4 regions of the Streptomyces sp. CA-249302 genome follow, and region 1 is predicted to be linked to each of the others. Evidence: riboswitches for the same ligand, from Rfam matches in the RefSeq annotation. Region 1 holds a riboswitch; each other region holds the start of a gene.

Region 1 (7,625 bases):
GCCGACCGTCGAGCCGCTGTCCTTGGGCTTGATGACCAGCCGGTACGCGTCACGGCCGGCGACCTGGGCGGTCCCCTGGACGGTCACCGAGGTGGTGTCGTCGACCGCCTTGAGGGCGTCCTTGGCGAGCTGGTCCGGCGTGGCCGGCGTCTCGTCCTGCTTCTGCTTGGCGTCGGCGCTGTCGGCGACGGTCGAGTGGTAGACCTCGTTCGACTGGCTGTCGTAGCCCCAGACGTCCTTGCCGTTGTGGATGAGGCTGTACTCCGCCGCGTTCTCCAGGAGGGACAGCTTCTGCTTGTCCGGGCCGTCGGCGGCGACGCGCAGGGTGTGCGTGCCGGTGGCCAGTTCGGTGAGTTTCGCGGTGGGGTCGGCGGAGGATCCGTCACCGGAACCGCCGGCCGCTCCGGACGTCAGGCTGCTCTCCAGGCCGCCGAGGTCGGGCAGGCCCAGGTCGGTGGTGACCTTCACCGTGCCGGACATCTGCTGAACGTCCGACTTGGCGATCTTCTCGATGAGTTGCTGTGCGCTGATCTTCGGCAGGTCCGGGTCGCCGGAGTCGGCGAGTGCGGGGACGAGCCCGATGGTCGCCGCAGCCACCCCCACCACCGCGACCGGGACGACGTACCGCGTGGCCCTGCGCCGACCGGGGTGCAGGTCGTCGGCCGCCCCGGCGCTCGTGCTGTCGTCGGATTCGTACGGTGCCATGTCTGCGCTACCTCCGTCGTCGGCGGCGGCTTCCAACTTCGTCTGCCTGCACTCGTCTTCCACCCCAGCCGCCATTCTCACCCGAATCGGTGAGGAGTGGTGTTTTCCGTGGTTTCCAGTTGACCAAATCGGCCAGGAGGAAGCGTCAGACCTCGGAGGCAACTCCGCGTACTCCTGGGGTATGACGTGAGAGGGCGGCGCCTCCCCCGACCCGTAGGGGTCGTGGCTGGGGAGACACCGCCCGGTGGAGCCTGCGTCAACTCCTGTCTCAGCTCTGCACGAACACGTAGTCCGCCTGGTAGGGCACGCCGACGATCGTGCCCGGCGTGCAGGAGCCGGAGGGTGCGACTCCGCCGACGGTGTTCAGGCGCAGGATCTCGGCGGTGCCGGCCAGCAGGCCGTGGTGCTTGCCGGACTGGGTGGCCTTGAGGTCGAGCTCCGGAATGTTGCCGTCCCCGTTCGCCGTCTTGGACAGAAGGGCGCCGGTGACGGCGCTGCGGTCGGGCGCGACCCACTGCGGCGTACCGGAGTTGGGCTTGACGAAGGAGTGCTGGATGCCGCCGCCGAGCAGGGCGGCGACGTCCCGCTGGGCGAAGGCGTAGCCGCCGCCCTCGGCCGGCTTGCACTCGTAGATCTGCTTGCCCTTGACCACGGACGCCTGGAAGTTGTCGAAGGCGTCGCGGAAGTCGAAGGAGGCGACGGTGACCTTGTGGAGCTGGCCACGGACGGCGCCGCCCGGGAACTCGGCCGTGTGCAGGTTGGCGTAGAAGGATCCGGGGTCGTTCTTCAGGGCGTCGAGCAGCCCCTTGTCCTTCACCTGGACGGTGCCGGTGACGCTGTGCCGCCTGCTCTTCTCGAGCAGCTTGGTGAAGTCGACCTTGACGCCGCCGTTGGTGCCCTTGGCGCCCTGGTGGATGTGGAGCATGGTCGGCTTGCCGGTGCCGCGCCAGGTCACGGCGACGGAGACCTTGTCGCCCTTGACCTTGATGAACTCCAGCGCGGCGCCGTCCTTGTCGCCCACGGCCGGACCGCCCGCCACGGGCACCTCGTTGGCGCCCCGCAGGCTGGTGGCCAGCAGGGTCCCCCCGGTGCCGCCGGAGACGGTCCCGCTCTGGCTGACGATGGTCTGGTCGGTCATGCCGCTCATGCCGGCGTGCCCCGCGTGGTCGGCGCGGGAGCCTCCGGTGGCGAAGGCGGGAATCACCGCTGCGGCGACACCGCCCGCGGCGGCCACCGCGACAGCGGTGACGATCAGGCTCTTACGGCGCTTCGAGAACGTCGCGTTCATGCCCATGATTCTTTTGTCTCCCCGTAACTCGGCCGGCACCCCCTGCGCCGGCCTTCTGAGTACGAGTACGGAATCAATCTTGGATTGGACTCAGTCCAGAGTAGTGACGTGCGTCACACACCCCAGAAGGTGGTACGTGGCTCAGCCGGCCCGGTGGACCACCGCGTCGCACATCTCCATGAGGGAGAGCTTCGCGTCGCACTCCGGCAGCGGAGCCAGCGCGGCCCGCGCGTCCTCGGCGTACCGGACGGTGTCCCGGCGCGCCTGCTCCAGCGCGGGGTGCGCGCGCAGCCCGGCCAGCGCCTCGGCGTGCCGCGTGTCGTCGGTGAGGTCGGAGTCGAGCAGCTCGCACAGCGCGATGTCCTCGGCCAGCCCAAGCCGTGCCGCCCGCTCGCGCAGCCGCAGCACCGGCAGCGTCGGGATGCCCTCGCGCAGGTCCGTGCCCGGCGTCTTGCCGGACTCGTGCGAGTCGGAGGCGATGTCCAGTACGTCGTCGGCGAGTTGGAAGGCGACCCCGAGCCGCTCGCCGTACTGGGTCAGCACGTCCACGACCGTCTCGTCGGCGCCCGACATCATCGCGCCGAACCGGCAGGACACGGCCACCAGCGAGCCGGTCTTGCCGCCGAGCACGTCGAGGTAGTGGTCGACCGGGTCCCGGCCGTCCTGCGGACCCGCCGTCTCCAGGATCTGGCCGGTGACGAGGCGTTCGAACGCCTCGGCCTGGACGCGGACGGCCTCCGGGCCGAGGTCCGCCAGGATGTGCGAGGCGCGCGCGAAGAGGAAGTCGCCGGTCAGGACCGCGACCGAGTTGCCCCAGCGGGTGTTGGCGCTGTCGACCCCGCGGCGCACCGCGGCCTCGTCCATGACATCGTCGTGGTACAGCGTCGCGAGGTGGGTCAGCTCCACCACCACGGCCGAGGGCACGACTCCGGGGGCATAGGGGTCCCCGAACTGGGCGGCAAGCATCACGAGGAGCGGACGGAACCGCTTTCCACCCGCCCGTACCAAGTGCTGGGCGGCCTCCGTGATGAAGGGGACCTCGCTCTTGGTGGCTTCGAGCAGTCCCTCCTCGACGGCCGCCAATCCGGCCTGGACATCGGCTTCCAGAGCCTGGTCCCGCACGCTCAGCCCGAACGGCCCGACGACGGTCACGAGGGGTCTCCTGTCTGCTGGTGTCTACTGCCGGTTACGAGGTTTGTCGATAGGTCGCTGCCATCACTCGAGTCAGCGTATCCGGTCACCTTTCGATCACCGATGCCGCCCGCCCGTCCAGCAGGGGCGGTATCGGATCACGCCCGGTATGTTTCTGATCACCCGATAACAACGGATATTTATCGACTTGAGCTGACCACTTGTTCCACCTGGAGGGAAGCCGCCAACCGTGTCCCGAACCGAAGCCGACGTCGAGCCCGGCAGCCAACCACCCCCCGAGGACGACCACGCCTACTTCGGCCGGCCCAAGGGCCTGCTCACGGTCGCCCACGGCGGCATGGGCATGGCGGCCGGCTCGCCGACCGCATCCTCAGTTCGTACCGCGCCGTCCTGTGGGGCGGCATCCTGATCGCCTGCGGCCACTACGCGATGACGGTGCCGACCCAGGGGATGGCCTGGGGCGGACTCGGCCTCATCAGCGCCGGGACGCCGGCTTCGCGCTGTACCAGATGGCGATCAACATCGGCGCCTTCGCGGGCCTGCTGATCACCGGCCGGCTCGGCGACCACAAGGGCCGGCACCGGGGTTTCTCGGCGGCCGCGATGGGCATGACCTTCGGACTGATCCAGTACGTCGCGGGCCGCCGTCACCCAACCGGGTGACGTTACCCCTCGCGCATCCGGGTCTCGGCGCCGCCGGATTCGCGGTCGAGCACGCACGAGCGACAGCGACGACTCCGCGAGCGCAGAGACCCGATTCTCCTGAGGCCGAGGGCTCGGGGTTCCTTGCAAGGACGCGATGAACGGCATCGGGCGTGCCGTCCCGTCGGGCGCCGCGTACGGGCAGTTCGCTGGAACTGCCCGTACGCGCGCGTGCGTCGGCCGAGCCGGCGATCACCTTCGAGGAACCGGAGCAGTACGAGCCGCTCGGCGCCCCAGGGCGGGTGGCGGCTGGAGGCCGACCCGCTGTCGGCCCGCACCCGCTCCGACTGGTCGATCCGGCCGCACCGCCCGGACCTGCCCTGGGACACGACGATCCGGACGCGTTCCGAGATCAGCTGCGACGCGGAGTCCTTTTTGACCTCCAATGAGGTTGTTTGCACGGAGGGCAGCGAGGTCGCGTTCCACCGGACCCGGGAGAAGCGGATTCCATGGACGGCCAATTGACGGCGAGTTGAGGGCATTGCCCGATTTGCCACCCTTGTGGACGCCAGTGAGTTGGCTCACGCCGGACCATGATCGGCATTCCATCACATTTCGGCCGATCCGCCTTTTCCGGTATGCCAGTTGAGCCTTGGCAGCAGCAAAGGATCAAGCACCCCATACGCCTCAGAGCAAGGTCAATAGGGGTGTTCTGTGAATCCGGTACTTGTTCCGGACATGTGCTCTCGCATACGTTCCCGGCCTGTCGGGCGGACGCCGAATCCTGCCACCGCCCGGACCATCCACCGAGAACGCACGGGCAGGAGCGGGGGACCCAGGTAAGTCGCCGGGGCTGGACGTCTTCGGACATTCCGGACCGGCTTGGGGTGTAGTCGTGTCGCCTTGCGGCGGCGCGGCCGGGCAGCTCCCGCCCGAACCCGACAGCTCACCTCGCAGGCGACGGAGAGGAACCCCGTCATGTCCGCTGCCGCTCAGCACCGCCGTCCCGCCCGCTCCCGCATAGCCCGCAAGCTCGCCGCCGTGGGCCTCGGCGCCACCGTCCTCGCCCTCCCGGTCATCGGCGCGACCAGCGCCTCCGCGGCCACCACGACGACCGTGACCGCCACCTCGCTGGGCTACTCCAACACCCTCGACGGCTGGATCCGCGCCTCCCTCCAGGTGATGGCGCAGCACGGCATCCCCGGGTCGTACAACGGCATCTACCGCAACGTGATCCGTGAGTCCTCGGGCAACCCGTACGCCATCAACAACTGGGACTCCAACGCGCTGGCGGGCACCCCGTCCAAGGGCCTCCTCCAGGTCATCGACCCGACCTTCGCCGCGTACCACGTCTCCGGCACCTCGTACGACCCGTACGACCCGGTCGCCAACATCACCGCCGCCTGCAACTACGCGGCCCAGCGGTACGGCTCGATTGACAACGTCTGGGGCGCCTACTAGGCCGCTACCGGCCCTGTGGGAAGAGTCTTTCGAGGACGACGGCGATGCCGTCGTCCTCGTTCGACAGGGTGATCTCGTCGGCCACCGCCTTGAGTTCGGGATGGGCGTTGGCCATGGCGACGCCGTGGGCGGCCCAGTCGAACATGGGGATGTCGTTGGGCATGTCCCCGAAGGCGATCGTCTCGTGCGGGCCGAGGCCCAGGTGTTCGGCGGCGAGCGCGAGACCGGTCGCCTTGGTGATGCCGCATGGCTGGAGTTCGACGGTTCCGGGTCCCGACATGGTGACGGTGGCCAGCGAACCGACCACGGCACGCGCGGTCGCCGCCAACTCGTCGTCGGACAGGTCGGGATGGCGCAGCAGCACCTTGCTGATGGGCTCGCACCACAGGTCGTCGCGGCGGCCGACCCGGACCGCGGGCAGGGTCGGGTGCGGCATCAGATAGCCGGGCTCGACGAGGGTGAGCCCGTCGACGCCGTCCTGGTCCACGGCCGCGTACACCATGCCCACCTCGGCCTCGATCTTGCCGAGCGCGGTCTCGGCCAGCTCCCGGTCCAGCGTGACGGACCACAGCAGCCGGTCCGCGCCGGCGTCGTACACCTGCGCGCCCTGCCCGCACACCGCGAGCCCCTTGCTGCCGAGGTCGTCCAGGAGCGGCCGCACTCTGGGGGCCGGCCGGCCCGTCACGACCAGGTGACGGGCACCGGACTCCGCCACGCGCGCGAGGACGGCGAGGGACCGGTCGGAGAGCGTGTCGTCGCCTCGGAGCAGCGTGCCGTCCAGGTCGGTGGCGATGAGTGCATATGCGGTGGGTGCGGCCATGATCAGAGAATACGGACAGTACGCCCCATGGACTCATCGCGAACCGGACGACCGCCTTGTTCACCTGCGTGACCTGGTCAACTCCCGTACCAGTGCAGTCCCTTCGAGGCAACGGGCGGCCCGCGCCGCGGGGGCGGCGGGCCGCTCGTCGTCAATCAGGCATGTGCCGCCGCCAAGTGCTTGGCCAGCCTCGGCGACGCGAACTCCGTACCGCAGACGAACCGCATCACCGGGCCGTACGAGGCGGCGGACGGCAGGCCGGTGAAGTACAGACCCGGGACCGAGGAGACGTAACCGGCGCCCAGCCTGGGCGCGCCACGGCTCACCGCGAGGCGGGTGCGCAGTTCGTGGCCTAGGAAGTCCATCGCGGCTATGTCGACCCGGTAGCCGGTCGCCGCGATGACGTGGTCCGCGGAGAGGTTCTCCGTGCGGCCGGTGTGGCTGCGGACCGTGAGCGTCGGGCTTGTGCCGTCCGTGTCCGTGCGCACGATCCGGTCGACCTCGCTGACCTGCACCTTGCCCTCGAAGCGGTCGCGCAGCCACCAGGCACCGAGGGGGCCGAGGACGCGGCGGACGAGGTAGTGGCGGGCCTCGGCGGGCAGATAGCGGTACGGGTGCGGGTAGTAGCTGAGGGCCCACAGCGACCAGGCGCGGCCGAAGGGCGACTCGGGGCGCAGCTTCGGCTGCTTCCACGGCGGCGCGCCGAACGCGACCCGGCCGCGGCCGCGGGAGACCACCCGCACCTGGGCGCCCGCCTCCGCCGCCAGCGCCGCGGTCTCCAGCGCGGACTGGCCGGCGCCGACCACGATCAGGTCCTTGCCGGAGTAGCGCGTGAGGTCGTGGTGCTGGGAGCTGTGGGAGACCGGGCCCGTGGGGGTGGGTCCGTCCGCCGCGGCCGTGGCGAGCTCGGCCGGCAGGTGGGCGAGGCCGGACAGGCCGGTCGCGACGACGACCGCGCGGGCGGTGAACAACTCCCCCGAGTCCAGCTTCAGTTCGAAGACGCCCGCCTTGTTCCGGTCGACCGAGACCACCCGCACCCGCTCCAGCTCGGGCACCAGCTTCTGCTGGAACCACTCGCCGTAGGCGATGAAGGTCTCGATCGGGATGATGTCCTCGTCGGTCACCAGCCGCTTGATGCCGGCGGCGTCGCAGTAGTCGACGAGCTTGTGACCCTGCTGCGGCGCGTCCAGACTGGAGGCGACCGGGGTCGACTTGAGGAGCATGCCAGCGGGCATGTGGTCGCGCCAGCTGACCATGGGCTCGCCGAAGACGCGGACGGGTATGCCGCGGGCTCGAAGGTGGGCGGCGGTCGACAGGCCGAAGGGCCCGGCGCCGATGACTGCAACCGGTTGGATCACGAAGTCCCTCCCCAGGACGTCACTTCGTCACTCCGTGCCGGCTCCGACAGCTGTGCTGATGGTTCAGCTGCCCGAACCGGTGGTGCCGCCGCGGCGGTTGGTGCGCCACAGCTGATACAGGTGCTTCGCGCCCGGCCGCACGAAGCGCGCGAGCATCGTGAGGAACGGCAGCGGGTCGTCACCCGCGAGCCAGGCCAGCT
Region 2 (7,625 bases), 1.1 Mb from region 1:
GCGCCCGGAGCTCGGGGTCGCCGTCCGCACGACCACCGGCGACGTCGTACGCGCGCGCGTGCTGGTGAACTGCGCCGGGCTGCACTGCGACGAGGTGGCCCGGCTGACCGGGGACGACCCGGAGATGCGGATCGTGCCGTTCCGCGGGGAGTACTACTCGCTGGCGCGGCCCGAGCTGGTGCGGGGGCTGGTGTATCCGGTGCCGGATCCGGCATTCCCGTTCCTCGGGGTGCACCTCACACGCGGGATCGACGGAGGCGTGCACATCGGGCCGAACGCGGTGCCGGCGCTGGCCCGCGAGGGGTACGGCTGGGGGGTCGTACAGCCGCGGGAGCTCGGCGCGACGCTGGCCTGGCCGGGGTCGTGGCGGATAGCCCGGCGGCACTGGCGCTACGGGGCCGGTGAGCTGCGGCGGTCGGTGTCCAAGGCGGCGTTCACCACGGCGGTGCGGCGGTTGCTGCCGGCGGTCCGGGTGGACGACCTGGTGCCCACGGCGGCGGGAGTGCGGGCGCAGGCGGTGCTGCGGGACGGGACGCTGGTGGACGACTTCCTGATCAAGGAGGGGGCACGGACGGTGCATGTGCTGAACGCGCCGTCCCCGGCGGCCACCGCCTCGCTGCCGATCGGGCGGGAGGTGGCGAGGAGGGCGTTGGCGACACTCGGGTCGGTGTGAGGCGAGGTCCGCACACCGGTCACGAGCTGATCATGGCTCCGTCCCCGTAAAATCGACCCCACTGTGTCTGACTCCCTCCATACCCCCGAAACCCCCCAGCCCGCCGATCACACCCCGGGCGGCCACATCGGCGAGCCCGGTGCGCACCCGGATCACACCCCTGGTGTCTCCGTCCGCCACACCCGGGCCAAGGGGGAGCCCCGGTTCCCCGACGGGCCCAAGGCCGATCCCGCGGGGTCGCACTTCGAGCGGCGGATCCGGAGTTTCCAGCCGCGGCGGAGTCGGGTGACCGCGGGGCAGGCGGACGCGTTGCAGCGGCTGTGGCCCAAGTGGGGGCTGGACATCGACGGGCAGGAAGTCATCGATCCCGTCGAGTTCTTCGGGAACGCCAACCCCGTGGTGCTGGAGATCGGGTTCGGGATGGGAGAGGCGACCGTGCAGATGGCCGCCGCCGACCCCGGCACCAACATCCTCGCCGTGGACGTGCACACGCCAGGCCAGGGCAACCTGCTCAACCTCGCCGACCAGCACGGGCTCGCCAACCTCCGGGTGGGCAACGGCGACGCCATCATCCTGCTGCGCGAGATGCTCCGCCCGGACTCGCTCGACGGGCTCCGCGTCTACTTCCCCGACCCCTGGCCCAAGAAGCGCCACCACAAGCGCCGGCTGATCCAGCCCGAGTTCCTGACCCTGGCCGCGGCCCGCATCAGACCCGGCGGCCTCGTGCACTGCGCGACCGACTGGGAGCCGTACGCCGAACAGATGCTCGAAGTGCTCGGCGCGCACCCGGACTTCGAGAACACGCAGTCCGACGGCGGTTTCGCGCCCCGTCCGGAGTTCCGGCCGCTGACCCGTTTCGAGGGGCAGGGACTGGACAAGGGACATGTCGTGAACGACCTGCTCTTCCGTCGCGTACAGCATCACAACCAGCCCCCCACCGGCGCCTGAAAGCCCCCTCCGGCAGCCCGATGCACCGTCGCGGGCGGCGCCCTCGCTCGTTAGGGTCAATGCCGTGGCCACGTGTCCCCCGTACCCGACGCACCCGCCGCACCCCGGTGGCCCGGCCGGTGGTGCGCTCAGGCACATGCGCTGGTGGCAGCGCAGGTGGGTGCGGTACAGCGCGCTGTGCACCCTGCTCGCGCTCTCCGGGCTCGTCATCCTGGCCCTGGTACGCCAACAGACCGGCACCGAGGGGTTCCTGGTCGGGCTCGGCCTCGCCGTGCTGCCCGTACCGCTTCTCATAGCCGCCTTCCGCTGGCTCGACCGGGTCGCCCCCGGCCCCTGGCGGAACCTGCTCTTCTCCTTCGCCTGGGGCGCCTGCGCGGCGGCGCTCATAGCGATCGTCGCCAACAGCTTCGCGACCCGCTGGATAGCGACGGCGACCGCGGACCCGACGAGCGCGGACACACTCGGCGCGACGGTGATAGCGCCGATCGTCGAGGAGTCCGCCAAGGCCGCGGCCGTCCTGCTCGTCTTCCTGTTCCGCAGACGGGACTTCACGGGGATCGTCGACGGCGTGGTGATAGCCGGGGTCACCGCCACCGGCTTCGCGTTCACCGAGAACATCCTCTACCTCGGCACCGCCTTCGGCACCGACCAGCTCACCGGCGACCGCGGCATCGCCTCCGTCACCGCGGCCACCTTCTTCGTCCGCGTGATCATGTCGCCCTTCGCGCACCCCCTCTTCACCGTCCTCACCGGCATCGGCTTCGGGCTCGCCGCGGCGATGGCATCCGACCGGCGCCAGGTGCGGCGCGTGCTCGTGCCGCTCACCGGGCTACTGCTCGCGATGGGCATGCACGCGATCTGGAACGGCTCGTCGTCGTTCGGCGAGTACGGGTTCTTCGGGGTGTACGCGCTGTTCATGGTGCCCGCGTTCGGGCTGCTGACCTGGCTGGCCGTCTGGACCCGGCAGCGGGAGCTGCGGACCGTGCGCGAGGAACTGCCCGCGTACGCCGCCGCCGGGTGGCTGACGCCCGCCGAGCCGTTCGCGCTGGGCTCGATGCGGGCACGGCAGCTGGCCCGCGACTACGCCGGGCACCACTTCGGCAAGCCGGCGGCGCAGGCGGTGACGCAGTACGAGGCGTACGCGACCTCGCTGGCGTTCCTGCGGCACCGGGGCCGGAAAGGCCGGGGCGGGACCGACTTCCCGCGCCGGGAACGGGAGTTGCTGAACGAGCTGTGGCTGCGGCGCGAGGTGGCCCGCCCGGCGCTGGACTACGCGGCCCGGATGACCGCACCACCGGTACCGGTGGCCGCGCCGCCCTGGCCGGTGTACGGGGCGTACGGGTACGGCTACGGGTATCCGGCGGGGCCGTATCCCTCGTACAACCCGTATCAGTCGTAGGGCTGCGGAGGTTCGGCACCGCCGGGGAACGCCGCCGTGGCGGGGCGCCGCTGCGGCGGGGAGAAGAAGCCGGCAGAGGAAGAGAACAGCGGGGATTCAGGCCGATGCCTGGGTCAGCTGCGTGAATTCCGCGTCCGTCAGGGTCAGGTCCGCCAGTCCCAGCAGTGCTGGGAGTTGTTCCACCGTCCGCGCCGACGCGATCGGGGCCGCCACCGTCGGCCGGGACGCGAGCCATGCCAGGGCGACGGTCGCGACCGGGACGCCGTGGGTCTCGGCGATCTCGTCGAGGGCCGTCAGGACGCGCTGACCCCGTTCCGACTCCACGTGCCTCGACGCGCCCGCCGCCCGCGCGCAGTCCACCGTCGTACCCGGGCGGTACTTGCCCGTCAGGAAGCCCGACGCCAGTGCGTGGTACGGGACCGCGGCCAGGCCGTAGTGGGCGGCCAGGTCCTGGAGGTCGCCCTCGTACGTACCGCGCGAGACCAGGTTGCAGTGCGGCTGCACGGCCACGTACTTGGCCAGGCCCTCGCGGTCGGAGAACTCCAGGGACGCGCGCAGCCGCTCGGCCGAGATGTTGGCCGCGGACAGGCCCGGGTACTCCGGGTGCTGGCTCACCTTGGTCGCGATCACGACGTCGGCCCGGTTGCCGCGGGCCCTTGTCCTCCCCCACTCTTCGAGCGGGGGACCCCCAGCCGACGATCGTCTCGGACTCGCCGCCCTTGTTGCCGGGCACCCAGGCCGAGTACGCGTCGGCGGTGTCCACGAAGTTGCCGCCCGCCGCCGCGTAGGCGTCCAGGACGGCGAAGGAGGCGGCCTCGTCGGCGGTCCACAACGTCAACGGGCGTGCCGGAACAGCTCATTCCGGCACGCCCGCAGAAATCCCGTGAACGTCAAAGATCCTGCAGCCGTCAGGGGTTGAGGCCCTTGCTGCGCAGCCACGTCATCGGGTCGATGCCGTCGGACTGGCCGTTCGGGTGGACCTCGAGGTGCAGGTGCGGCCCGGTCACGTTGCCGGTGGCGCCCACGCGGCCGATGACGTCACCGGTGGCGACCTTCTGGCCGACGCTCACACTGATCGACGACTGGTGGCAGAACCACAGCTCCGTACCGTCGTCGAGGGTGATGATCGTGCGGTAGCCGTACGACCCCGCCCAGCCGGCCTCCGTGACGGTGCCCGAGTGGATCGCCTTGATGAGCGTGCCCGTGGGGGCGGCGAAGTCGAGGCCCGTGTGGTAGCCGGAGGACCACATGGAGCCGGCCTGCCCGAAGGTGCCGGTGATCGTGTAGGAGCCGACCGGGAGCTTGTACTGCTTGGCGAGCTCGGCGAGCTTCGCGGCCTCGGCCGCCTTCTTGGCCGCCGCCTCCGCCTTCTCCTTGGCGGCCTTGGCCTTGGCCGCCGCGTCCTTCTCGGCCTTCGCGGCCGCGTCGTCGACCTGCTTGGCGAGCGCCGCCTCGGTGGCCGACTGCGCCTTGCTGTCGACCTGGACCTGCTGCGACTCGGCCTGCGCCATGATGCGGTCGCGCAGCGCCTCGCCCGCGCCCCTGGTGCCCTGCGCGGTGTCCTCGGTGGTCACGCCGACGTTGCTGAGCGCGGTCGCGGAGCCCTTGGGGGCGTCCGAGGAGCCGCCGAACACGCCGCCGACGGAGGGCAGATCGGGCATCGAGATGGAGACCGGCGGCTTGCCGGTGTTGGCGCTGGCCATACCGCCCGCGCCGACGGCGGCTATGACGCCGACGCCGAGAACCGTGGAGCTGCGGGCGAGTCCTCCGCCGCGCTGCTTGGCGACACGGTGCCGGCCGCGTACCGGAGCGAGGGACTCCGCGGTGGGGTTCCACTCCTCCCACTGACCCTCGTCGGTGCGGGGGCCGGGGAAACCGAAGGGCTCGGTACTCGGCACGAACGGGGCTGCCGGGGCAGGCGGGTTGGACGCCACGTGGGCGTGCTCCTTTCCTTCCTTCTCGCCTACCGGGTTAGCTGACGGGTTCGGAGCAGGAAGGTCTCCTACGCGCGTATACCTGCCGTGTTCCCACGACGGGATCCGTGCGATTCACCCCAGGGTGGTGGTTCCCCGGTTCCCTTGCGGGATTCGGCGCGTGCGCACGGAGCCGCCATTGTGACGGCTGGGACGACCGCGCTGCGTTATCGAACGTTAATAGACCCGGGGGGCCGTTTCCAAGCTGTTCGGCTTGATCATTAACGAATCCTGCCTGGACGTAGGGCCCATGCCCGGCGAAAAACGGGCGAGTTGACCAGACCTCAGGATCTTCACAGCTATTGACGGTATGTCAGTCGTTATGCGGAGGGGGACCGCCCGATCACCACCGGTGACGACAATCAGGGTCTCAGTACGGCGAGCAGCGCCATGTCGTCCGTGGTGCCGTCCCCGGTGTGCCGGCGGACCTCGCGCGCGAGGGTGTCGAGCAGCGCGCCGGGCTCGCGGAAGACCCGGCCGGCCAGCCGGGCCGCGGGGTCGTAGAACTCCCCGTGCCCGTCCCGCGCCTCGGACAGTCCGTCGGTGTGGAGCAGCAGGGTGGCTCCGCCGGGGAACTTCGCCTCTTCGGCACGGTCCGGCCACGCCCCCAACTCGCCCATCCCCAGCGGCAGTGCGGGCTCGCCCGCGTGCAGGGTGCGCACGGTGCCGTCGGAGCAGAGGAGCAGCGGCGGCGGATGGCCGCGGTTGACGAGCCTCACCACCCCGTCCCCGTGCGGGAGTTCGGCGAGCACGGCGGTGGTGAACCCCTCGTAGGCGTCGAGTCCCGCGCGCCGGGCGCCCTCCCGGGCCAGCGCCCGGTCCAGTCGTCCCGCGACCGCTTCAAGGCTCGCCTCCTGCTCGGCGGCCTCCCGGAAGGCCCCGATGACGACGGCGACGGCGGCCACCGCGCCCATCCCCTTGCCCCGCACATCACCGACGACGAGCCGGACGCCGTACGGGGTGTCCTGCACCGCGTACAGGTCGCCGCCGATGAAGGCGTCCTTCTGCGCCGCCTCGTACCGCGCCGCGATGGCGAACCCGCCGATCCGCTCGGCCGGTTCGGGCAGTACGGCACGCTGGGCGGCCTCGGCGATCTCGCGGGTGGAGGCGAGCCGGGCGTCACCGCGGGCCACCACCCGGTTGATGCCGACCGCGAGCAGGGCGACCGTGGCCACGGTGGCGGCCTCGGTGAGGGTGTCGGCGTCCGGGCCCCAGCCGAATCTGACGTGCACCCCGTAGGCGGCGAGGACGGCCACGGCACCGGTGGCCGCGGTGGCGGCGAGCGAGAGGACGGGGGCGGCGACGAGCGGGGCGGCCGTGAAGAAGGGGATGGCCGTGAAGTCCTTCGGGGTGAGGCCGTCGTACAGGATCCCGCCGATGATCAGCAGGGCGGGCAGCACCCGGACGAGCGCGACGGCGTCGCGGGACAGCCGCCCGCCGGCTCTCGTGTACGGCCGCCGCTCATGATCCACATGTCCAGGCTTCCCGGAGCGGGGGCCGGCGGCGAGCGGTGTGGGCCGACCGAATGACGCAGGTGAGCAGGGGCGGGAGCAAACCGTGGTGCTGAGCGTCCCGCGGATGGCGTATGCTGGTGACACACCGACGCGGGGTGGAGCAGCTCGGTAGCTCGCTGGGCTCATAACCCAGAGGTCGCAGGTTCAAATCCTGTCCCCGCTACTCAAGGCCGAGGGCCGGAATCCAGTCACTGGATTCCGGCCCTCGGTGTTTCAGGCTCCGGGGTTGCCCGCGTGGGTCAGCGTCTCCCAGGAGACGAAGAGGTCGTCGGTACCGGCCGGGCGGGTCTCCTCGGCGAGCTTGTGGGCGTAGGGGACCTTGACGTCGAGGCGGTTCTCCAGGTGGTTGAGGGCCACCTCCAGGTCGGGGCCCATGTTCCGGTCGACCTTGCCGCCGCACAGCCAGGCCGGCGGGTTCTCGCCCATCTGGTAGCGGGCGTGGAAGTCGAGCGCCGCTTTGAGCCGGTCCTTGACCTCGCCGTACAGGTCGACGCCCTGGTGCCAGGCGGTCTCGGCGATGTGCGCGGTGGCCGCGAGGGAGTAGCCGACGTGCTTGAAGTTGCGGCAGGTCTCCTGGGCAAGACCGTCCTTGAACCGGGTCTGCTTGAACCAGTACGTCGTCAGCTTCTGCGGGGTGTTCACGGTGGAGCCGGCCGGGGTGAGCGGCACCTGGCCGTCCTTCTCCAGGTAGAAGTAGGCGGGCACCCGGTTGCGGAAGCGCTTGAGGGCCGCGTCGAATGCCTTGTGGTCGTTGGTGAAGACGGCGATCCCGATGGCCGCGTCGGTCATCGCGAGGTCCCAGTTGCCGTTGTAGTCGGGCAGGTTCTGGGTGACCTGGGGCTGGTAGGCGGTGCGCAGCATCCGCTCGAACCGCTGGACCCGGTCCGCCGGCCAGCCGGCCCCCGGCGCGTACCGCACGATCTCCGCGGCCCGTGCCCAGGTCGACCCGGCCCACGCGGTCTGAAGCCCCGCGTCCTCCTCGGTGTGCCGCTTGATCTTCGCCGACCAGGCGTCCATGATCTCGCGGGCCTTCAGCGCGTGCTGCTGCTTGCCGGTGACGCTGTAGAGCAGGGCCTGCGTGTAGGCGGCGATGGCGTCCTGCCGCTCCTCGACACACC
Region 3 (7,625 bases), 250 kb from region 1:
GCGCCGGACAGGATGGACAGCCCGATCGCGTCGGCGTCCTCCTGGATCGCCGTGCCCACGATCTGCTCCGGCGTCTGGTGGAGCCCGGTGTAGATGACCTCCATACCGGCGTCGCGCAGCGCCCGCGCGATGACCTTGGCCCCGCGGTCGTGGCCGTCGAGCCCCGGCTTGGCCACCACGACGCGGATCGGACCGGCTGCCACACCCATCACTGCCTCCATGAAGCGACTGCGTCCATCCCCACATCCCTCCCTACCGACGGGTACAGGGGTACCCGAACCGGCCGAGAAAGTGAACGAACGTTATCTCCAGCATCCCGCAACCGGCAGTTTCGCGCTGTCGGCCGAGGGGGAAATCACACGGTGGGACACGTTCACCGCGCGACGTTCCGGCGGGAACACGCGCAGCGGGAGCCGCAACGAGGTCGCCGTACCACCGCGCCGCAGGCCGCGCGGCGTGGTGGTACGGCGTGTCGACGTCGGTACGTGCAGTCGACAGCCTCCGCCGCGGCTTCCCATGAGGGCACACGGGGGACAGAGCCGTCCTCCTGCGTGCCGACAGGAGGTCGGCCATGAAGGTCACCAGGGCAGTGCAACCCCTTCTTCCGCTCTGTCAGCGACTGCTCCCGAGCAGGCTGGCCGGACTCTCCGTCGCTCTGCTGAAGGCGACCGCCCTGGAGCTCGCGATCCTGGCGGGACACCTCCTCCTCTATCCCTCGGGCATCACCCAGGAACGCCGCACGCCGGCCCCGCTCCCATCACCCGAAGGCGCCGCCCAGCTGCCCACCGGGACGAAACCCCCGGTCGTGCTGCTGCACGGCTTCATAGACAACCGCTCGGTCTTCGTGCTGCTGCGCCGCAGCCTCGCCCAGCACGGCAGGCAGCGGGTCGAGTCGCTCAACTACTCGCCGCTGACCTGTGACATCCGCACCGCGGCCGAGCTGCTCGGCCGGCACATAGAGGAGATCTGCGAGCGCACCGGCAGCAAGGAGGTCGACATCGTCGGGCACAGCCTCGGCGGGCTGATCGCGCGGTACTACGTGCAGCGTCTCGGCGGCGACATCCGCGTCCGCACCCTGGTCACGCTGGGCACCCCGCACTCCGGCACCCGGGTCGTGCCGCTGGCCGACGCGCACCCCATCGTGCGCCAGATGCGCCCCGGCTCGCAGGTGCTCGAGGAGCTCACACTGCCGGCGCCCGGCTGCCGTACCCACTTCGTCAGCTTCTGGAGCGACCTCGACCATCTGATGGATCCGCTGGAGACGGCCTGTATCGACCACCCCGACCTGCTGGCGCAGAACGTGCGGGTCAGCGGGGTCGGCCATCTCGCCCTGCCGGTGCACCCGGCCGTCGCCACCGGGATACGTCAGGCTCTCGACGCGACACGGACAGGAGCCGAAGCCGCCGCCCACGCCGGCGGCCTGACAGTGGCGTGACAGCCGACCCACATCGAACGCTCTTCGAACACAAGGCCAAACCCGCGCCCGCACTCCCCCGAAACACGGCCGAATGCCCGTTTCCTGCGCGCCCGAAACCAGTTGAAGATTGTCGCGCCCGCATACCGCCGGGTACAGTCACCGCACTGCTCTGGCAGCCCCTGTTGTCGAGGCGAAAGAGAAGTTGGTGAACGACCGTCACCCGTCGGGGACCATGACCACCCCGGCTCCGGCTTCCGATGCCGCCTCGGCGCACTACGCGTCCTATGGCACACAGGAAGCCCAGTACGGCGACTTCACCACGTACGGCGGCTACGACGCGAACGGTTTCGCGACCGGCGCGCACGCCACGGCGACCTTCGACGCCGACCCCCTCTTCGGCAGCCTCCCCGGCGACGACACCACCGGCTCGTACGACTCCGGTCAGTGGACCAGCGGCGGCCGGCAGACCCTGAACTACGACGCGTACGCGGCCCAGCACCACGCCGCCTACGACACCGGCGCGTACGAGACGACCGCCTGGAGCGCCGACTACCAGCAGCTCTCGGCCATCCCGCCGCAGTCCACCGGGCACGACACCTCCGGCCACTGGGACGCGAGCGCCTGGCTCCAGCCCGACCAGTCCGCGGCCCCGGCCGACCAGACCCAGCACTGGGAATGGGGCACGCAGGCCTTCGACACCGGCGCGTACGACGCCACGCAGTGGAACTCGGACGGCCCGGTCGGCGACGAGACTTCGGCCACCGACGCCTACGAGCAGTCAGGCGAACCGTTCGGCCGGCAGGCGACCTCGGTCTTCGAGCAGGTCGAGCCGGGCGCGTACGAGGAACACGCTTACGCCGACGACGAGTTGGCCGACGCGGGTGAGCTTCCTGCCGCCGCGACGCCCCTGCTGGACGACCAGGAAGAGGTCACGTCGGCCCCGGGATCGCGCGCGGCCGCGCGGAACGCGTCCCGCTCCCGCCGCCGTACACCCGCGAAGCGCTCCGCGCTGCTGACCATCGCCGTACCCTCGGCCTGTGTGATGGGTGTCGCGGGCATCGCCGCCGCCTCCGTGGGCACGCTGACCGGCGACAAGGACTCCTCGAATACCGCGTCGGACGTGAAGTCGGTGAAACCGGCCGCCGCCAACAACAAGCTGGACACCCAGCTCGAGAGCCTCTCGGCGGGCGCCGACGACTTCGCCGACCGGGCCAGCCGGACGCAGGAGCGCATCGACCTCAAGGCTCAGCAGGAGGCCGAGAAGAAGAAGGCGGCGGCCGAGGCCGCCCGCAAGGAGCGGCTGCGCCCCAAGTACGCGCTGCCGGTCGCCCAGAAGGGTCTCAGCGCCTACTTCGGCCAGGCCGGCGTCAACTGGATGTCCGTGCACACCGGCATCGACTTCCCGGTCTCGTACGGCACGACGGTGATGTCCGCGGTCGACGGCACCGTGCGGACGCAGTGGAACAGCGCCTACGGCAACATGATGATCGTGACCGCGAAGGACGGCACGGAGACGTGGTACTGCCACCTCTCCAGCTACCGCGTCGCTTCCGGTACGACGGTGAAGGCCGGCGACCCGATCGCGTACTCCGGCAACTCGGGCAACTCCACCGGCCCGCACCTGCACTTCGAGGTTCGGCCGGCGGGGGGCTCCGCCATCGACCCGTTGCCCTGGCTGCGCAGCCACGGGCTCGACCCGACGTAGAAGACCTGGGGCTGCGCCCCCAGACGGGCTGGTGTGTCGCGCCCGTCGGCTACAGCTTCTCCACCGGCGCGTACCGCAGCAGCAACCGCTTCGGCTTCTCGTCGCCGAAGTCGATCGTCGCCTCCGCGTTCCCGCCCGTGCCCTTGACCGCCACGACCGTGCCGAGGCCGAACTGGTCGTGGGTGACCCGGTCGCCGACCGCCAGCGAGACCACCGGCTTGTCGGAGGCGCGGCTCGTCGCGAAGCCGGACGCGCCCGAGGCCGAGGAGCGGGAGCGGGAGGAGGACAGGGAGGACGCCACGCTCGACGCCGGGCCGGAGGAGACCGGGGCCGTGGCGCCCGTGCGCTTCCAGTCGACGTGCTGGGCCGGGATCTCCTCCAGGAAGCGGGAGGGCGGGTTGTACGACGGCTGGCCCCAGGCGCTCCGGAGGGAGGACCGGGTGAGGTACAGCCGTTCACGCGCACGCGTGATGCCGACGTACGCGAGCCGGCGCTCCTCCTCCAGCTCCTTGGTCTGGCCGAGGGCGCGCATGTGCGGGAAGACGCCGTCCTCCATGCCGGTCAGGAAGACCACCGGGAACTCGAGGCCCTTGGCGGTGTGCAGGGTCATCAGGGTGATGACTCCGGAGCCGTCCTCGTCCTCGTCGGGGATCTGGTCGGAGTCGGCGACCAGCGCGACCCGCTCCAGGAAGTCGGCGAGCGAGCCGGGCTCCTCACCCTCGCCGGACTCCTGCTCGAACTCCAGGGCCACGGCGGCGAGTTCCTGGAGGTTCTCGATCCGGGTCTCGTCCTGCGGGTCGGTGGAGGCCTGCAACTCGGCGAGGTAGCCGGTCCGTTCGAGGATCGCCTCCAGGACGGTCGCCGGTCCCGCACCCGACTCGACGATCGTACGGAGGTCCTCCATCAGCGTGTTGAACCGCTTCACGGCGTTCGTCGACCGCGCGGCCATCCCGTACGCCTCGTCGACCCGCTTGAGCGCCTGCGGGAAGCTGATCTTCTCCCGCTGGGAGAGGGCGTCGATCATCGCCTCGGCGCGGTCGCCGATGCCGCGCTTGGGGACGTTCAGGATCCGGCGCAGCGGCACCGAGTCCTCGGGGTTGGCCAGTACGCGCAGGTAGGCCAGGACGTCCCGGACCTCCTTGCGCTCGTAGAAGCGGACACCGCCGACGACCTTGTAGGGCAGGCCGACACGGATGAAGATCTCTTCGAAGACACGGGACTGGGCGTTCGTACGGTAGAAGACGGCGACGTCGCCGGCCTTCGCGTCGCCCGCGTCGGTCAGACGGTCTATCTCCTCGGCGACGAACTGGGCCTCGTCGTGCTCGGTGTCGGCGACATAGCCGGTGATGCGTGCGCCCGCGCCCGCGTTGGTCCACAGGTTCTTGGGGCGGCGGGACTCGTTGCGCTCGATGACCGCGTTGGCGGCGGAGAGGATCGTCTGCGTGGAGCGGTAGTTCTGCTCCAGGAGGATCGTCGTCGCGTTCGGGTAGTCCTCCTCGAACTGGAGGATGTTGCGGATCGTCGCGCCGCGGAAGGCGTAGATCGACTGGTCGGCGTCACCCACGACACACAGCTCGGCGGGCGGGAGGTCGTGCTCGCCAGGCGGTACGTCCACGGGGTGCTCGGAGGTCCCGACCAGCTCCCTGACCAGCGCGTACTGGGCGTGGTTGGTGTCCTGGTACTCGTCGACCATGACGTGGCGGAAGCGGCGGCGGTAGTGCTCGGCGACGTCCGGGAAGGCACGGAGCAGGTTGACCGTGGTCATGATCAGGTCGTCGAAGTCGAGGGCGTTCGCCTCGCGCAGCCGCGACTGGTACATGGCGTAGGCCTGGGCGAGGGTCTTCTCGAAACCGTCGGCGGCCTGGGCAGCGAAGTCCTCCTCGTCGATCAGCTCGTTCTTCAGGTTGCTGATCTTGGCGCTGAAGGACTTGGGCGGGTACCGCTTGGGATCGAGGTCCAGATCGCGGCATACGAGCGCCATCAGCCGCTTGCTGTCGGCGGCGTCGTAGATCGAGAAGGAGGAGGTGAAGCCGAGCTTCTTGCTCTCCCGGCGCAGGATCCGCACGCACGCGCTGTGGAAGGTCATCACCCACATCGCGTTGGCGCGCGGGCCGACGAGCTGCTCGACGCGCTCCTTCATCTCGCCCGCGGCCTTGTTGGTGAAGGTGATCGCGAGGATCTGGCCCGGATGCACGTTCCGCTCGGCGAGGAGGTGCGCGATGCGGTGGGTGAGCACACGGGTCTTGCCGGAGCCGGCGCCGGCCACGATGAGCAGGGGCGTGCCGGCGTGCACGACGGCCGCGCGCTGGTTCTCGTTCAGCCCGTCCAGCAGGGCGGCGGCGTCGATCACCGGGCGGGGCGCGCCGTCACGGTAGTACGCGTCCCGGTCCGGCGGCACGTCGAACCTCCCGCCGAACAGATCGTCCGGAACCGGCTCCGGTACGTGATCGTCCTCGGGCGGCGGTGGGGGTTCCTCCTCACGGCCACGGGGTGCCTTGAGGTCCGCCAGGAAGCTGTCGTCAAAGAGGCTGCTCATCGCTCTCCGAGTTTAGGGTGCCCCACTGACAACCCGCTGCCGCCCCGGGAACATCGCCGGATCCGAGGCGGTCGTAACGCTCCCATGCCGCATGATCACAGAATGTGACGAACTCCGATCGCCTGACCAAAGGTCACGAAAATGTATCGGGCATATCGAACATCAACCTTCACACGGGCCACACGAGTTGGCTACCGTTCCGAGCAGGCCGTACGACCCCCACCGGCGAACCTCGCCGGGCCGTGCGGCCTCCGCCGAGTCCGGGGCGCCGCCGCGCAGCCGGAGCCGGGGACCCACACCGACCTTGGGGTGAATCGGTCCAACTCCCTTGAGGGACACGGACCGTAGGGCAACCCTTCCGAACCACCCGCCCGAACCCGACAGCTAACTCGGTAGGCGGAGTATGGAAGGAGTCGCCAACCTTGGCGTCGCACCGCAAGTCGCGTCCCGCAGGTACGCGTGTGGCCGGCATACGCACCCCCGCCCTCGCCACGGCCGCCCTCACCTCCGTGGCCCTGCTCTCCCAGACGGCCAACGCCGCCCCGTCGACGGACGGGAACCCCTCCCTCGAGGAAGTCGAGAAGAAGGTCGACGACCTGTACCGCCAGGCGGAGTCGGCGACCGAGAAGTACAACGCGGCGAAGGAGAAGACCTCCAAGCAGCGCAAGCGCGTGGACACCCTCCTCGACGACGTCGCCAAGCGCGCCCAGAAGCTCAACGAACAGCGGGAGCGGCTCGGTTCCTTCGCCGCCGCGCAGTACCGCACGGGTGCCGCCGCGCCCGACACGGCGACCTTCCTGCTCGCCGACACCCCGCAGGACTACTTCGACCAGACGCAGTTGATGGGCCGGCTGACCTCCCGCCAGAAGAGCGAGGTCGACGACTACTTCAGCGAGCAGTCCGCGACGATGAAGAAGCGGCAGGAGGCCTCCGAGAGCCTCCAGTCGCTCACCGAGTCGCAGAACGACCTGCAGACGGCCAAGTCCACGGTCCAGAAGAAGCTCTCCGACGCGCGCGATCTGCTGTCGAAGCTGACCGCGGAGGAGAAGGCGCGGCTCGCGGCGATCGAGAAGAAGAAGCAGGAAGAGGCCGCGCAAAAGGCCGCGGAGCTGGCGAAGCAGCAGGCGGCCGAGCAGAAGGCCAAGGAGGAGGCGGCCCAGGAGAGCAGTTCCTCCTCGGACTCGGGAACCTCGGGAAGCACCTCCACCGACTCCTCGTACTCCACCAAGGCCGAGAAGGCCCTCGCTTTCGCGCGCGCGCAGATCGGCAAGCCGTACGTCTGGGGCGCCACCGGCCCCGGCTCCTACGACTGCTCCGGCCTCACCCAGGCCTCCTGGAAGGCCGCCGGCGTCTCCCTCCCCCGCACCACCTACGACCAGGTGAACGCCGGCACCACGGTCTCCCTCGCCGACGCCCAGCCCGGCGACCTGATCTTCTTCTACGACGACATCAGCCACGTCGGCATCTACATAGGCAACGGCATGATGATCCACGCCCCCAAGCCCGGCGCGTACGTCCGCGAGGAGTCGATCTACTACGGCGGCGAGTCGATCATCCACAGCGTGGTGCGGCCGGCGTGAGGTAGGGGCGCCGGGGCTGTCGAGCGCGAGGGCGCCGGGGGCGCCGGGGGCGCCGGGGCTCCTCACGTGCCTCTTGTGGGGCTCGCGCGATCTGAGCGCAGGGCGCGCGGAGATTCCTGCGCGCCCTGAGCGCTGAGCGCTCAGCGCGCGATGGTTCCCGAGCGCCAGCGCGCGACACGCCCCGCGCGCCCCCTCTCCTCTCCGGGCGCCCCTGCCTCCGTGCCCGCGCCCGCGCGAATTCCCTCGCCCACGCGCGCGTGCCCCGCCCGCAACCCGTGGTGTGCTCCTTAGCATCGGCTGCATGGCCGCCCACTCCGCCGACACGTCCTCCCCGCTCCGTGCCTGGTGGGCGGAGCGTCCGCCGGCGGCCGGGGCTGCCGTGATGGC
Region 4 (7,625 bases), 1.8 Mb from region 1:
AGGATGTACTGGGTCTGGATCTCCGAGAGCGAGAAGCGCTCCATCAGGCGCTGCTTGGCCTGCGCGCTGTTCTCGCTGGAACGGATCAGCCGGATGACCTCGTCGATGTCGACGAGGGCGGTCAGCAGGCCCTCCACCAGGTGCAGGCGGTCGCGGCGCTTGGTGCGGCGGTACTCGCTCCGGCGCCGTACGACCTCGAAGCGGTGGTCGAGGTAGACCTCCAGGAGCTCCTTGAGGCCGAGGGTGAGCGGCTGGCCGTCCACCAGCGCCACGTTGTTGATGCCGAAGGACTCCTCCATCGGCGTCAGCTTGTAGAGCTGCTCCAGGACGGCCTCCGGCACGAAGCCGTTCTTGATCTCGATGACCAGACGCAGGCCGTGCGCGCGGTCGGTGAGGTCCTTGACGTCCGCGATGCCCTGGATCTTCTTCGAACCGACCAGGTCCTTGATCTTGGCGATGACCTTCTCCGGGCCGACCGTGAAGGGCAGCTCGGTGACGACCAGGCCCTTGCGGCGGGCGGTGACGGTCTCGACCTCGACGGTGGCGCGGATCTTGAAGGTGCCGCGGCCCGTCTCGTACGCCTCCCGGATGCTGGCGAGGCCGACGATCCGGCCGCCGGTGGGCAGGTCGGGGCCGGGGACGTACTTCATCAGCGTTTCCAGATCCGCGTTCGGATAGCGGATCAGATGGCGGGCGGCCGCGATGACTTCGCCGAGGTTGTGCGGGGGCATGTTCGTCGCCATGCCGACCGCGATGCCCGAGGAGCCGTTCACCAGCAGGTTCGGGAAGGCGGCCGGGAGGGCGACCGGCTCCTGCTCCTGGCCGTCGTAGTTGGGCGCGAAGTCGACCGTGTCCTCGTCGATCGACTCCGTCATCAGGCTGGTCGCCTGGGCCTGGCGGCACTCGGTGTACCGCATGGCGGCCGGCGGGTCGTCGTTGCCCAGCGAACCGAAGTTGCCGTGGCCGTCGACCAGCGGCACGCGCATCGAGAAGGGCTGGGCCATGCGCACGAGGGCGTCGTAGATCGACGCGTCGCCATGGGGGTGCAGCTTGCCCATGACCTCGCCGACCACGCGCGCGCACTTCACATAGCCGCGGTCGGGGCGCAGCCCCATCTCGTTCATCTGGTAGACGATGCGCCGGTGCACCGGCTTGAGGCCGTCGCGGGCGTCGGGCAGGGCGCGGGAGTAGATGACCGAGTACGCGTACTCGAGGAAGGAGCCCTGCATCTCGTCGACGACGTCGATGTCGAGGATCCGCTCCTCGAACGAGTCGTCGGGCGGCGGGGTCTTCGTGCTGCGGCGGGCCATCGCTGCCGGCTCCTTGCTGAAGCGTGAACGGTATCTGACGCGGACCATTGTGGACCGTGGCACTGACAACAGGGGTCAGGACCCGGTGTCGGCGGTCCACCCGGCGCGCGGGGTCAACTCCGCCGCGGCTGCCCGCAGGCTACGCGATCCGCTGTGGGCGTACGTCCCGCGGGAACTTCGCCGACGATCCGCACGCTTGCATACAGTGGCAGGACCGGCAGGAAAACCGCGGTTTCAACCACCGCATCCGCGAGGTGAAGGGACGTACATGCCCATGGGTCACACGGCCACAGACCAGGCAGGCACCGGGGGCCTGACAGCGACCGAGCACCGCCTGGCCAACGGGCTGCGCGTGGTGCTCTCCGAGGACCACCTGACCCCGGTCGCGGCGGTGTGCCTCTGGTACGACGTCGGCTCGCGCCACGAAGTCAAGGGACGCACCGGCCTTGCTCACCTCTTCGAGCACCTGATGTTCCAGGGCTCGGGCCAGGTCAAGGGCAACGGCCACTTCGAGCTGGTGCAGGGCGCCGGCGGCTCGCTGAACGGCACCACCAGCTTCGAGCGAACCAACTACTTCGAGACGATGCCCGCCCACCAGCTGGAGCTCGCCCTCTGGCTGGAGGCCGACCGCATGGGCTCCCTGCTCGCCGCCCTGGACGACGAGTCCATGGAGAACCAGCGCGACGTCGTCAAGAACGAGCGCAGGCAGCGTTACGACAACGTCCCCTACGGCACCGCGTTCGAGAAGCTCACCGCCCTCGCCTACCCGGAGGGCCACCCCTACCACCACACCCCGATCGGCTCGATGGCCGACCTGGACGCGGCGACCCTGGAGGACGCGCGCTCGTTCTTCCGCACGTACTACGCGCCGGGCAACGCGGTCCTGTCGGTGGTCGGCGACATCGACCCGGAGCAGACGCTCGCCTGGGTCGAGAAGTACTTCGGCTCCATCGCCGCGCACGACGGCAAGCCCGCGCCCCGTGACGGTTCGCTGCCCGAGATCATCGGCGAGCAGCTGCGCGAGGTCGTCGAGGAGGAGGTCCCCGCGCGCGCGTTGATGGCCGCCTACCGGCTGCCCGAGGACGGCACGCGCGCGTGCGACGCGGCCGACCTGGCGCTCACCGTCCTCGGCGGCGGCGAGTCCTCCCGCCTGTACAACCGCCTGGTACGCCGCGACCGTACGGCCGTCGCGGCCGGATTCGGCCTGCTGCGGCTGGCCGGCGCGCCCTCCCTGGGCTGGCTGGACGTGAAGACCTCCGGTGACGTCGAGGTGCCGGTCATCGAGACCGCCATCGACGAGGAGCTCGCCCGGTTCGCCGAGGAGGGCCCCACGGCCGAGGAAATGGAGCGCGCCCAGGCCCAGTTGGAGCGCGAGTGGCTGGACCGCCTCGGCACGGTCGCGGGCCGCGCCGACGAACTGTGCCGGTTCGCCGTCCTGTTCGGCGACCCGCAGCTCGCCCTGACCGCCGTCAAGCGCGTCCTGGAGGTGACTCCGCAGGAGGTCCAGGAGGTCGCCAAGGCCCGGCTGCGGCCCGACAACCGCGCGGTGCTCGTCTACGAGCCCGTCTCCCCGGAGGCCGCCGAGGACGCGGATCTCCCCGATGACCCCGAGGCCGAGGCCACGGTCGAAGCCGGCGACAAGAACGAGGAGGCGGCCAAGTGACCGAGCTCGCCACGATGGAGTTCCACCCGCAGCCCCAGGCGGGCGAGGCCAAGCCGTGGGCGTTCCCGGCACCCACGCGCGGGGCGCTCGGCAACGGCCTCACCGTGCTGCGCTGCCACCGCCCCGGCCAGCAGGTCGTCGCCGTCGAGGTGCTCCTCGACGCGCCCCTGGAGGCCGAACCGGCCGGCTTCGACGGTGTCGCCACGATCATGGCGCGCGCCTTCTCCGAGGGCACCGACAAGCACTCCGCCGAGGAGTTCGCCGCCGAGCTGGAGCGCTGCGGCGCCACCCTCGACGCGCACGCCGACCACCCGGGCGTCCGCATCAGCCTCGAGGTACCGGCCTCCCGCCTGGCCAAGGCGCTCGGTCTGCTCGCCGACGCCCTCAGGGCGCCCGCGTTCGCCGACAGCGAGGTCGAGCGGCTGGTCCGCAACCGCCTCGACGAGATCCCGCACGAGCTGGCCAACCCCTCCCGCCGGGCCGCCAAGGAGCTCTCCAAGGAGCTGTTCCCGGCGACCTCGCGGATGTCGCGCCCGCGCCAGGGCACCGAGGAGACCGTCGAGAAGATCGACGCGGCGGCCGTACGTGCCTTCTACGACCGCCATGTCCGGCCCGCCACGGCCACCGCGGTGGTCGTCGGCGACCTCACCGGCATCGACCTGGACGCGCTGCTCGGCGAGACCCTGGGCACCTGGACCGGCTCCAAGGCCGACCCCCGCCCCGTGCCCCCGGTGACCGCCGACGACACCGGGCGCGTGATCATCGTCGACCGCCCCGGCGCCGTCCAGACGCAGCTGCTCATCGGCCGCGTCGGCGCCGACCGGCACGACCGCGTGTGGCCCGCGCAGGTGCTCGGCACGTACTGCCTGGGCGGCACCCTCACCTCCCGCCTGGACCGCGTCCTGCGCGAGGAGAAGGGCTACACCTACGGCGTGCGGGCCTTCGGCCAGGTCCTGCGCTCCGCCCCGGACGGCACCGGCGCCTCGATGCTCGCCATCAGCGGCTCCGTCGACACCCCGAACACCGGCCCGGCGCTCGACGACCTCTGGAAGGTGCTGCGCACGCTCGCCGAGGGCGGCCTCACCGACGCCGAGCGGGACGTCGCCGTGCAGAACCTCGTCGGGGTGGCGCCGCTCAAGTACGAGACCGCGGCGGCCGTCGCGAGCACGCTGGCCGACCAGGTCGAGCAGCACCTGCCCGACGACTACCAGGCGACGCTGTACCGGCAGCTCGCCGCGACCGGCACCGTGGAGGCCACCGCGGCGGCAGTGAGCGCCTTCCCGGTGGACCGCCTGGTGACCGTCCTCGTCGGTGACGCGGCGCAGATCAAGGCGCCCGTGGAGGCCCTCGGCATCGGTGAAGTGACCGTGGTGGCCGCCGAGTAGGGGCACGCGCGCGTGAGGGCCCTGGTGACTGAAGTGTCACCAGGGCCCTCGTATGTCCGAATTGGGGCGGAGGTTGCCTGTCTGCCCTGTGGGATGCGCTACAAACACCGTGATCCGTTTGGGGATTGAAAGCGGGCCCGCTTAGCGTCGTCCGGGCTGTCCGTCAGGCACCGCGCCGCATCCGTGGCACCGGGCAGTCATCGCCGAGTCCCCGTACGGCGCGAGCCAGGGGAGCCGGGGACCCATCGAAGTCCCTGGGGTGAATCGGACGCCCGCGCGCCAGCGAGGGGGTCCGTAGGAGACCTTCCTGCTCCGAACCCGTCAGCTAACCCGGTAGGCGAGAAGGAAGGAAAGGACCAGCCAGTACATGGCGTTCATGTGCGCCACCGGGAAGCACCGCCGTCCCAGCCGCGTCAAGCGTTCCACCGTCCAGGCGGCCGGCGTCGCCGCCCTCGCCACCACCGGTGTCATCGGCACCCTCGCGTCTCCCGCGCTCGCCGCCGACAACTCGGTCGAGCAGACCGGCCTCAACCCCGTCATCGCCATCGGCGACTCCATAGCCGACAAGATCGACGCCCAGGCCGACGCGCAGAAGCAGGCCGCCGAGGAGGCCGCCCGCAAGAAGGCCGCCCTGGAGGCCGCGCGCAAGAAGGCCGCCGCCAAGGCCAAGGCGGAGCGTGAGGCCAAGGAGCGCGCCGCCCGCGCGGCCGAGCGCAAGCGCCTCAACACCTTCGTCGCGCCGATCTCCAACTCGTACGTCTCCACGGGCTACAAGACCGGCGGTTCCCTCTGGTCCTCCGGCAGCCACACCGGCATCGACTTCCACGCGGCGAGCGGTACGTCCGTCCACGCGGTCGGCTCCGGCACGGTCGTGGAGGCCGGGTGGGGCGGGTCCTACGGGAACAACATCGTGATCAAGATGAGCGACGGGACGTACACCCAGTACGGTCACCTGTCGTCCATAGGCGTCTCGGTGGGCCAGACCGTCACCCCGGGCCAGCAGATCGGCCTCTCCGGCGCGACCGGCAACGTCACCGGACCGCACCTGCACTTCGAGGCCCGTACGACCCCCGACTACGGCTCGGACATCGACCCCGTCGCCTACCTGCGCTCGCACGGCGTGAACGTCTGACGACGGACCGCAGGATCTCCTGGAACCCCGGCTCCCCGAGCCGGGGTTTCGCCGTTTCCGTCACCTTGGTGTCCAAAAAATATCCATGGATTCCGACCCCCCGTCGGAAATTCCCGCCGTTTGCAATAGAGTCACCGAACACACGTCAATCGGCGACGTTTCACGGGGATTAAGACGGAGGTCGGTCATGCGTATTCCGGCGCACTCGGTATGCACGGCGATCAGAGACGACATCGTCGCCGGTGTCTACGAGCGCGGGAGCCGCCTCACCGAGGAACTCCTGGCCCGTCGCTACGGCGTCTCGCGCGTCCCCGTCCGTGAGGCCCTGCGCACCCTGGAGGCCGAGGGCTTCGTGGTGACCCGGCGGCACGCGGGCGCGTGCGTGGCCGAACCGAACGAGCAGGAGGCCGCCGACCTGCTGGAGATGCGCATGCTCCTGGAGCCGCTCGGCGCCTCCCGCGCCGCCCAGCGGCGTACAGAGGCCCACCTCAAGGTCCTGCGCGGCCTGGTGAGACTGGGTCAGGAGCGGGCCAGGAGGGGCAGCAGCGAGGATCTGCGCTCCCTGGGCAGCTGGTTCCACGAGACGCTCGCCCAGGCCTCCGGCAGCCCCGCGCTGACCTCGATGCTGACGCAGCTGCGCCACAAGATCGCCTGGATGTACGCCGTGGACGCCCCCGTCAACCCCGTGGAGTCCTGGGCGGAGCACGGCGCGATCGTCGACGCGGTGGCCCGTGGCGACAGCGAACGCGCGCGTGCCGTCACCTCGCTGCACACCGAGCGCTCCAGCGCGGTGCACCGGCTGCGGTTCACCTCCGGCGGCGATCGCACCGACCGTGTGAGGAACTCGCAACATGCCGTAAACATGCCGAGCCTGCGGCATTAACACGGGCGCCGTATACAAAGAAGTGAGAAATTCGCGGGGGTTATTCATGCTGCCCCCGATCGGGAATTCGGCGATCCCGGTGGAGGAAATGCGAAGGGCTCGCCCGGTAATTCGGACGAGCCCTTCTGTGATGCCCTGATCAGACGGTCTCGGGAAGCTCCTCGAGGCCCTCGGAGACCAGCTTGGCCAGACGGTCGAGGGCGACGTCCGCGCCCTCGGCGTCGGAGGCGAGGACGATCTCCTCGCCACCCTGGGCGCCCAGGCCCAGGACGGCCAGCATGGAGGCCGCGTTGACGGGGTTGCCGTCGGCCTTGGCGATCGTCACCGGGATACCTGCGGCCGTGGTGGCCCGGACGAAGATGGAAGCGGGGCGGGCGTGGAGGCCCTCGGCCCAGCCGACGTTGACGCGGCGCTCAGCCATGTGATGCTGCCCTTCGGTGTTCAGGGTTGTCTAGACCAGTTTCCCACACGCGAAGCGTGCCCGGACCGGACCTTCGTCCGTCCGGTGTGAGTAGTCGGGCCGCGGCCTCGGCCCGACTTCCGTCCTGCCCGCTCTGCTGTCGGTTCTCCACAGACTGCCTCGCGCCGTTGTCGGACGCGAGCCGTACTCTGGGGCCCATGCAGACCTCGTCGGACCGGCACGAGTACCCCGCCCACTGGGAAGCCGACGTGGTGCTGCGCGACGGCGGCACCGCACGCATCCGCCCCATCACCGTTGATGACGCCGAGCGCCTGGTCAGCTTCTACGAGCAGGTGTCGGACGAGTCGAAGTACTACCGCTTCTTCGCGCCCTACCCGCGTCTGTCCGCAAAGGACGTCCACCGCTTCACGCACCACGACTTTGTGGACCGGGTGGGACTCGCGGCCACGGTCGGCGGCGAGTTCATCGCCACCGTACGCTATGACCGCATTGGTGCCGACGGCATGCCCGCGTCGGCCCCCGCCGACGAGGCCGAGGTCGCCTTCCTTGTCCAGGACGCGCACCAGGGCCGTGGTGTCGCCTCCGCCCTCCTGGAGCACATCGCGGCCGTCGCCCGCGAGCGCGACATCCGCCGCTTCGCCGCCGAGGTGCTGCCCGCCAACACCAAGATGATCAAGGTGTTCACGGACGCGGGCTACACCCAGCAGCGCCACTTCGAGGACGGCGTCGTACGCCTGGAGTTCGACCTCGAACCCACCGACCGCTCGCTCGCCGTCCAACGCGCGCGTGAGCAGCGCGCGGAGGCGCGGTCCGTACGGCGGCTCCTGGTGC

Evidence for each region. A riboswitch is a leader RNA that binds a small molecule or an ion and turns the genes downstream of it on or off. The one in region 1 is predicted to bind cyclic di-AMP.
Region 2: linked by a shared signal. The riboswitch ahead of ACQEWB_RS23230 (M23 family metallopeptidase) and the one ahead of ACQEWB_RS28215 (transglycosylase SLT domain-containing protein) in region 1 are both predicted to bind cyclic di-AMP.
Region 3: linked by a shared signal. The riboswitch ahead of ACQEWB_RS29375 (NlpC/P60 family protein) and the one ahead of ACQEWB_RS28215 (transglycosylase SLT domain-containing protein) in region 1 are both predicted to bind cyclic di-AMP.
Region 4: linked by a shared signal. The riboswitch ahead of ACQEWB_RS36705 (M23 family metallopeptidase) and the one ahead of ACQEWB_RS28215 (transglycosylase SLT domain-containing protein) in region 1 are both predicted to bind cyclic di-AMP.

Annotation. Positions count from the first base shown of each region.
Region 1 is NZ_JBNJMG010000001.1:6,246,615-6,254,239, reverse strand. Features, by position in the region: gene ACQEWB_RS28240 (LolA family protein) at 1-705, opposite strand, end outside; gene ACQEWB_RS28235 (CHRD domain-containing protein) at 974-1,993, opposite strand; gene ACQEWB_RS28230 (polyprenyl synthetase family protein) at 2,135-3,145, opposite strand; partial or broken gene ACQEWB_RS28225 (peptide MFS transporter) at 3,375-3,804, shown strand; partial or broken gene ACQEWB_RS28220 (CocE/NonD family hydrolase) at 3,987-4,311, shown strand; cyclic di-AMP (ydaO/yuaA leader) riboswitch at 4,568-4,759, shown strand; gene ACQEWB_RS28215 (transglycosylase SLT domain-containing protein) at 4,765-5,247, shown strand; gene ACQEWB_RS28210 (HAD family hydrolase) at 5,252-6,067, opposite strand; gene ACQEWB_RS28205 (FAD-dependent oxidoreductase) at 6,223-7,425, opposite strand; gene ACQEWB_RS28200 (ATP-grasp domain-containing protein) at 7,489-7,625, opposite strand, start outside.
Region 2 is NZ_JBNJMG010000001.1:5,179,501-5,187,125, forward strand. Features, by position in the region: gene lhgO (L-2-hydroxyglutarate oxidase) at 1-673, shown strand, start outside; gene trmB (tRNA (guanosine(46)-N7)-methyltransferase TrmB) at 737-1,621, shown strand; gene ACQEWB_RS23220 (PrsW family intramembrane metalloprotease) at 1,686-3,020, shown strand; partial or broken gene ACQEWB_RS23225 (aldo/keto reductase) at 3,117-3,858, opposite strand; gene ACQEWB_RS23230 (M23 family metallopeptidase) at 3,929-4,954, opposite strand; cyclic di-AMP (ydaO/yuaA leader) riboswitch at 4,966-5,123, opposite strand; gene ACQEWB_RS23235 (PP2C family protein-serine/threonine phosphatase) at 5,356-6,465, opposite strand; tRNA gene ACQEWB_RS23240 (tRNA-Met) at 6,597-6,670, shown strand; gene ACQEWB_RS23245 (alginate lyase family protein) at 6,721-7,625, opposite strand, start outside.
Region 3 is NZ_JBNJMG010000001.1:6,496,812-6,504,436, reverse strand. Features, by position in the region: partial or broken gene ACQEWB_RS29395 (cobalamin B12-binding domain-containing protein) at 1-209, opposite strand, end outside; gene ACQEWB_RS29390 (lipase family alpha/beta hydrolase) at 572-1,435, shown strand; gene ACQEWB_RS29385 (M23 family metallopeptidase) at 1,623-3,122, shown strand; gene pcrA (DNA helicase PcrA) at 3,172-5,658, opposite strand; cyclic di-AMP (ydaO/yuaA leader) riboswitch at 5,901-6,072, shown strand; gene ACQEWB_RS29375 (NlpC/P60 family protein) at 6,081-7,238, shown strand; gene ACQEWB_RS29370 (tellurite resistance/C4-dicarboxylate transporter family protein) at 7,540-7,625, shown strand, end outside.
Region 4 is NZ_JBNJMG010000001.1:8,094,743-8,102,367, forward strand. Features, by position in the region: gene ACQEWB_RS36690 (DNA gyrase/topoisomerase IV subunit A) at 1-1,310, opposite strand, end outside; gene ACQEWB_RS36695 (M16 family metallopeptidase) at 1,579-2,973, shown strand; gene ACQEWB_RS36700 (M16 family metallopeptidase) at 2,970-4,358, shown strand; cyclic di-AMP (ydaO/yuaA leader) riboswitch at 4,550-4,712, shown strand; gene ACQEWB_RS36705 (M23 family metallopeptidase) at 4,726-5,490, shown strand; gene ACQEWB_RS36710 (GntR family transcriptional regulator) at 5,678-6,373, shown strand; gene ACQEWB_RS36715 (HPr family phosphocarrier protein) at 6,513-6,794, opposite strand; gene ACQEWB_RS36720 (GNAT family N-acetyltransferase) at 6,992-7,625, shown strand, end outside.